DNA from 3 places in the Bacillus sp. P4_E1 genome. Region 2 is predicted to be linked to each of the others. Evidence: predicted binding sites of a transcription regulator. Region 2 holds the regulator's gene; each other region holds the start of a gene.
The links. Region 2 encodes Rex, which represses fermentation and respiration genes when NADH is low (regulators of the CRP and FNR family bind a similar motif). Its sites were predicted from a motif close to TTGTGAAATATTTCACAA; they were not measured.
Positions count from the first base shown of each region.

Region 1: the regulator Rex is predicted to act here: its motif matches at 1,364-1,381, upstream of pflB (formate C-acetyltransferase).
Region 3: the regulator Rex is predicted to act here: its motif matches at 1,068-1,085, upstream of AC1DS7_RS15735 (lactate permease LctP family transporter).

Region 1 covers NZ_JBFUIV010000009.1:27,399-29,610, forward strand. The annotation lists gene pflB (formate C-acetyltransferase) at 1-1,253, opposite strand, end outside; partial or broken gene AC1DS7_RS14230 (hypothetical protein) at 1,406-1,625, opposite strand; gene AC1DS7_RS14235 (glycosyltransferase family 2 protein) at 1,597-2,212, opposite strand, start outside.
Region 2 covers NZ_JBFUIV010000040.1:5,155-7,366, forward strand. The annotation lists gene AC1DS7_RS28025 (ABC-F family ATP-binding cassette domain-containing protein) at 1-566, opposite strand, end outside; gene AC1DS7_RS28030 (redox-sensing transcriptional repressor Rex) at 754-1,383, shown strand; gene AC1DS7_RS28035 (YdiK family protein) at 1,413-1,604, opposite strand; gene AC1DS7_RS28040 (CPBP family intramembrane glutamic endopeptidase) at 1,601-2,212, opposite strand, start outside.
Region 3 covers NZ_JBFUIV010000010.1:125,442-127,653, forward strand. The annotation lists gene AC1DS7_RS15725 (ArsR/SmtB family transcription factor) at 1-2, opposite strand, end outside; gene AC1DS7_RS15730 (TlpA disulfide reductase family protein) at 539-928, shown strand; gene AC1DS7_RS15735 (lactate permease LctP family transporter) at 1,132-2,212, shown strand, end outside.

The DNA.
Region 1 (2,212 bases), on a different contig from region 2:
ATTGCTGATACACAACAAGCAATACCGTAGTCATCACCGTAGTCAGCACGCATAATGTCATCATTTTCGTATTGAATTGCTGATGTTTTAATAGACATTTTTGCACAGTAGTTTTTAAAGTTCTCTGGTAGTTGTTTAGACCAAAGAACTGTTAAGTTTGGTTCTGGTGCTGGTCCTAAATTATCTAATGTATGCAAGAAACGGAATGAGTTTTTTGTTACTAACGGACGACCGTCTAACGCCATACCACCGATAGATTCAGTTACCCAAGTTGGATCTCCAGAGAATAGTTCATTATAATCAGGTGTTCTTGCAAATTTCACAAGACGTAATTTCATAATGAAATGGTCAACAATTTCTTGTGCTTTTTCTTCTGTTAAAGTACCATTTGCTAAATCTCTTTCAATGTAAACATCTAAGAATGTAGAGGTACGTCCAAGGCTCATTGCTGCCCCGTTTTGCTCTTTAATTGCTGCAAGATAAGCAAAGTATAACCATTGGAAGGCCTCTTGTGCATTTGTAGCTGGCTTAGAAATATCGAATCCATGAGAAGCAGCCATCTGTTTTAACTCTTGAAGTGCACGCATTTGCTCAGATAATTCTTCACGTAAACGCATTGTATCTTCGCTCATTACACCGCCAGTTAAATTATAATCAGCTTTTTTCGCTTCAATTAAATGATCTATACCATATAGCGCTACGCGGCGATAGTCACCGATAATACGTCCACGTCCATACGCATCTGGAAGACCAGTAATAACACCTGATTTACGAGCCGCTTTCATTTCTGGTGTGTATGCATCAAATACACCTTGATTATGAGTTTTACGCCAGTCTCTGAAAATCTTGCTAAGTTCTTTATCCATTTCATATCCATACGCTTCACAAGCTTGTTCTGCCATACGAATACCACCATATGGTTGTAAAGAACGTTTAAATGGTTTATCAGTTTGGAAACCGACCACTTTTTCAATATCTTTATTTAAATATCCTGGTTCATGTGATGTAATAGAAGAAACAATTTTTGTATCCATATCAAGAACGCCACCGTTTTCACGTTCCTTTGTTGTTAAATCCATTACTTGATCCCAAAGTTTTTTCGTTTCTTCAGTTGCTTCCGCTAAGAAAGAGTCTTCTCCCTCGTAAACGTTTACATTATTTAAAATGAAATCGCGAACATCAATCTCTGCTTTCCATTTTTCACCTTTAAAGTTTTCCCACGCGCTTTTTACATTCTCTAATACTTGAGTCATCCTAATCTCCTCCATTTTTGATTAGTACAGGACTACGTTTTTTTATATAACAGCTTACACACTTAGAATACTACTTTTTTTCGGAAGTGGACGAAATAGTTGTGACATGTTTGTGAAATGTTGAGCACACTACTACATACATAGTGTTAACCTCACATAAAACTCTTTAGAATTAACCCTTTCTTTAATTGTATTTTTTTGGTATTCTTATATACGAGTCCTATTTTGTAATATAAGAACGATACCCATTGTAGATCTGTAATACTCTTATCTCCTAATCTGTTATAGTTTTTATAACAGAGCAAAAAAAGTGTACATACGTTGTACACTTTTTTTGTTACCACTATAAAACATCTCTTTTTCTATTTCCATCGTAAAATCCACCACGACTGTTTGTTAATGCAATTAATTGCTCTAATCCTTCTATATGATCACCAATAATTCGAAGGACAGCTGGAGGATGACCTATTTTTGCGAAATGTTCACTGGGACGAATACGGTTCATCTTATCAACATCAACACGACTTACACAAGCGATTTCAAAACCTGAAAGTACAGCTTTAACTTGTGCTACACAAGGTGACAATAATGATTTATACCCTATTTCCTTCAAACAAGTACGACTAAACGCATTAGGTACAGCAATAAGAGAGCCTACTCCTAAATCTTTTCTATCACAAGCTAAATTTAATGCATATTTAAATGCTGTTACAAGATGAAGTGGTACTCTCAAATCTAAATAATGATTTAAATCATTTAATGCGACATCCGTTCCATCTGCAATAGCCTTTGCAAAGGGATATAGCTCACTAGCTGGAATAACAAAATCACCGTCTATAAATAAAACAATTTCTCCTTTTGCAAAATAAGTTCCAAGCGAACGCCCCACATCGTTTCCAAGTGCTTCTTTATACACAATTGTTGTTGCTCCCTTGTCTTTTGCAATTGTTGCCGTTTTA
Region 2 (2,212 bases):
ATAAGTAAGTCTGGTCTAGTTAATAATAATTTCCCAAGAGCTAATCGAGTCTTTTGTCCACCACTTAATGTGGAAATTTTCGTCTGATGCGTTTCAACTGGGAAGCCAAGACCGCTTAAAATTGAGCGTATATCCGCTTCGTACTGATAGCCGCCTTGATCTTTATAATCTAATTGTAATTGGTCATAATCAGCTAATAATTTCTCATATATAGCCGCATTTGAAAAGTTTTCTTCTTTTCCCATCTCTTGCTCTAGCCTTCGAAGTTTTGTCTCCATCTGCTGCAAGTGTGTAAAGACGGTTAACATTTCATCCCAAATTGTTAAAGACGTTTCTAATCCGGTATTTTGAGCTAAATACCCCATTGAGACATCTTTCGGTTTTATAATTTCACCACCATCATGAGATAACTCGCCAGCTATTATTTTTAATAATGTAGATTTTCCAGCTCCATTTCGTCCGACTAATGCGATACGATCTTTTGTTTGTACTTCCAATTTTATGTTTGCAAGAATCGTTTCTGCACCGTATAATTTCGAAAGCCCATTCACTTGTAATAATATCAATGTTTTCACCTCAAATAATTTCTTAACTTTGCCATGTTTATATTTCTCAATCATACTAAAAATAGTGTATAGTTTAAAATAAAGAGAGAATACTTCTTCTCTTTATTATACAAGGAAATTCATGAGTACTAAACTTCTGTATTTGATTCAAGTATAAGAATAAAGATAGGAAGAGAGGAGAGGTTATATGGATCAGCAAAAAATTCCACAGGCCACTGCCAAACGATTGCCTCTATACTATCGATTTATCCAAAACTTATCTCTTTCTGGTAAGCAACGTGTTTCATCAGCCGAATTGAGTGAAGCGGTAAAGGTTGATTCCGCAACTATTCGAAGAGATTTTTCATATTTTGGAGCGTTAGGGAAAAAAGGATATGGATATAACGTAAATTATTTATTATCATTTTTCCGTGAAACACTCGACCAAGATGATATAACACGCGTGGCACTTATTGGAGTAGGTAATTTAGGGACCGCTTTCTTACATTATAATTTCACGAAAAACAATAATACAAAAATTGAAATGGCGTTTGATGTTAGTGAAGAGAAAGTTGGGACAGAAATCGGAGGCATTCCTGTATATCATTTGGATGAACTAGAAGAACGTTTATCAACTGATATACAAGTGGCAATATTAACGGTACCCGCTACAGTAGCGCAATCTGTGGCAGATAGATTGGCAGAAACGAACGTGCATGGTATTTTAAATTTCACACCAGCACGCTTAAATGTGTCAGAGAATATAAGGATTCATCACATCGATTTAGCTGTAGAGTTACAAACTCTTGTTTACTTTTTGAAGAATTATCCACAATAAAACGCAGAGGAGATGACCTCTGCGTTTTATTATTGTTTTTTCTTTGTGAATTTAACTAAGATAAGGCGAAGTGCCAAATTAAAATCAATTGTTGCCATAACTGCAAATAGTATTGTCCACATATTCCAGATTGTATCTGTTACGTTCGTAATGGCGAAGCGTGTAAAGATACATCCAAGAAGAAAGTACAATGCAGCCATGAACAATGGTGAGTTTCTCATACTAAAAATCCTCCGATAAAGCCTTGCATTTTTTCAGCTTCTTTAATCATTTCTTGAATTTGCTCATTGCTCATAAAAATTTGTCCAATAGCGACTAATGTATTCATTGCCACATGGGCTGCTATAGGAACGATAATGCGTTTCGTTTGTACATATAAAAAGGCGAATACGAGCCCCATAGAAGTGTATACCAATAAGTGAGTAAAATCAAAATGAATCGCCGCGAATACAAGTGAACTAATGATAGCAGCAACAAAGAAATTAAATCTCTTATAAAGTGTGCCAAATAAAATTTTTCTAAATACGATTTCCTCTAAGATAGGTCCGATTATAGATACAACAATGAGGAACCAAGGTGTCGTTCTTGCAATTTCCATCAGCTTCATTGTATTTTCCGAACCTTGTTTAATTCCTAGTAGACGCATTTCGATCATACCGGCAATTATTTGGGAAGAGAAAGCTAAGAGAATACCGATTATAATCCAACCAACTGTAGCTGGGATCGTAACACGCATTTTATCTAAATGCCTGTCACGAATATCTATTCTAAGTAACCAAAGCACGATACATAATGCAACAAAGAAGCTAATGATTGCCCAATGTCCCGT
Region 3 (2,212 bases), on a different contig from region 2:
ATAAAGTTCCCCTCATTTTCGTTTTTTATTTTCTTTATTATTTATTTATATATCTGTTCTTATATTTCCTGTTACGACATAACTTTATCAACCTATAATGCTGAAAAATTTTTCCTCCTTTTATCAGCACACAGTTCAGGAAAAAATCCCTCCTGATTTTGAATATTATACTATATGATACAATAAAAAAGCAAAACAAAAGGCTAGTGATACTTTGCTTACAAACGTTGTTTTATCAGCCTTTTTGTTATATTTTCACCTTACTGAAATGTACAGTAATGATATTGTAAAATACCGTCCATAATTGATAACCTATCGTAAAGTAATTTGACCATATTTAACCAATTTGTTACGATGGAAATGGAAATTTAAGTAAGGAGGATGTAGTATTAAAAAATGGTTTATTATTGTGTTACTTAGCATTGCGGTTGGCTGGACTATTATCAATCACTTCCTATTAGACAAAAAAGAAGATATAGCTTCAAAATCAAACATCCCCATTGGAACTGAAGTTGGCAATGTTGCCCTCGATTTCCTTCTGGAAACAACCACTGGTCAAGAAGTTCGTCTTACAGACTATAAAGGAAAAAAAGTAATATTGAACTTTTGGGCAAGCTGGTGTGGTCCATGCAAAATAGAAATGCCTGATATGGAAAAGTTTTATCACGATACTAAAGATATGGGGATTGAACTTGTTGCTGTAAATGCGACAGCTACTGAAAAAGACCCGAACAATGTTAAACAATTTCTTGAAGAAAACAAATATACCTTCCCCGTCCTATTAGATCAGAAAGGACAGGCAAGTGCTGCATATCAAATTATCAGTATTCCAACATCTTTTGTCATCGATTCAAACGGTGTTATTCAATATAAGCATGTAGGACCAATGACATATGAAAAAATGAAAGAATATGTCAATAATTTATAAAAGCGTATTCAAATCAATTTGATTACGCTTTTTGTCTACTTTATGAACAAAATGTTACTTTTAATACTATTATGGAATAATTATACTTTTTCACGTTGACAATAGTGTTGAAGGAGAATATACTAAGCATGTAAGTTGATTGTGAATAGTTTCACAAATAATGTGAATTTCTTCACATATAATAGATAGGAGTTGTCATTATTATGAGTACTTGGACACAAATTTATGACCCATTAAACAATATTTGGTTATCTGCACTAATCGCAGCACTCCCAATTTTTTGCTTCATTATTTGTTTAGTGGGATTCAAAATGAAAGGTTACATGGCTGGGCTTTATAGTGTGATCGTCGCTATTATTCTTGCTATATTTGTTTATAAAATGCCCGCAACTGTAGCTGTAGCATCTGCCGGATTCGGTGTTTTATCTGGATTTTATCCAATTTGTACTATCGTTATCGCAGCTATCTTCCTTTACAAATTAACTGTTAAAACAGAACAATTCAATGTCATTCGTGATAGCATTTCAAGTATTACAAATGATCAGCGTTTACAAGTATTATTAATCGCTTATTCTTTCGGTGCTTTCTTAGAAGGCGCAGCTGGTTTCGGTGTTCCAGTTGCTATTACAGCTGCATTACTTGTAGGTATGGGCTTTAATCCATTAAAAGCAGCAGGTATTTGCTTAGTAGCTAATATCGCTGGTGGTGCTATGGGTGCTATGGGTATTCCAGTTACAGTACCTGCACAATTAACTGGGCTAGATGCATTAACTGTCGGTCGTCAAGCTGTTTACATTTTGCCATTCATTAGCATTGTTTTACCGTTCTTACTTGTTTCAATGGTAGATGGATTTAAAGGCATTAAAGAAACTTGGCAAGGTATTCTTGTAAGTGGTGTTTCTTTCGCAATTACTCAGTTCCTTGTGACTTACTTCTTAGGCGCTGAACTTACTAATATTTTCGCAGCAGTCGTAAGTATGGTCGCTCTTACATTATTCTTACGTGTTTGGCAACCAAAATCTTCTGCTAAAGAAGAAAAACAAGAAGAAAAAGAATCTCATACATTCAATCAAATTTTATATGCTTGGTCCCCATTCGTATTCTTAACTGCATTTGTAACAATCTTTAATTTAAAACCAATTAAAGCTTTATTTGCTCCGGATGGTCCATTGGCAAACTTAGTATTTAACATTCAATTCCCTGGTCTTCATAATGCGGTTATGAAAACTGCACCAATTACAAAGGCTGATACACCTTTCGCAGCGATTTTCAAACTAGATGTAT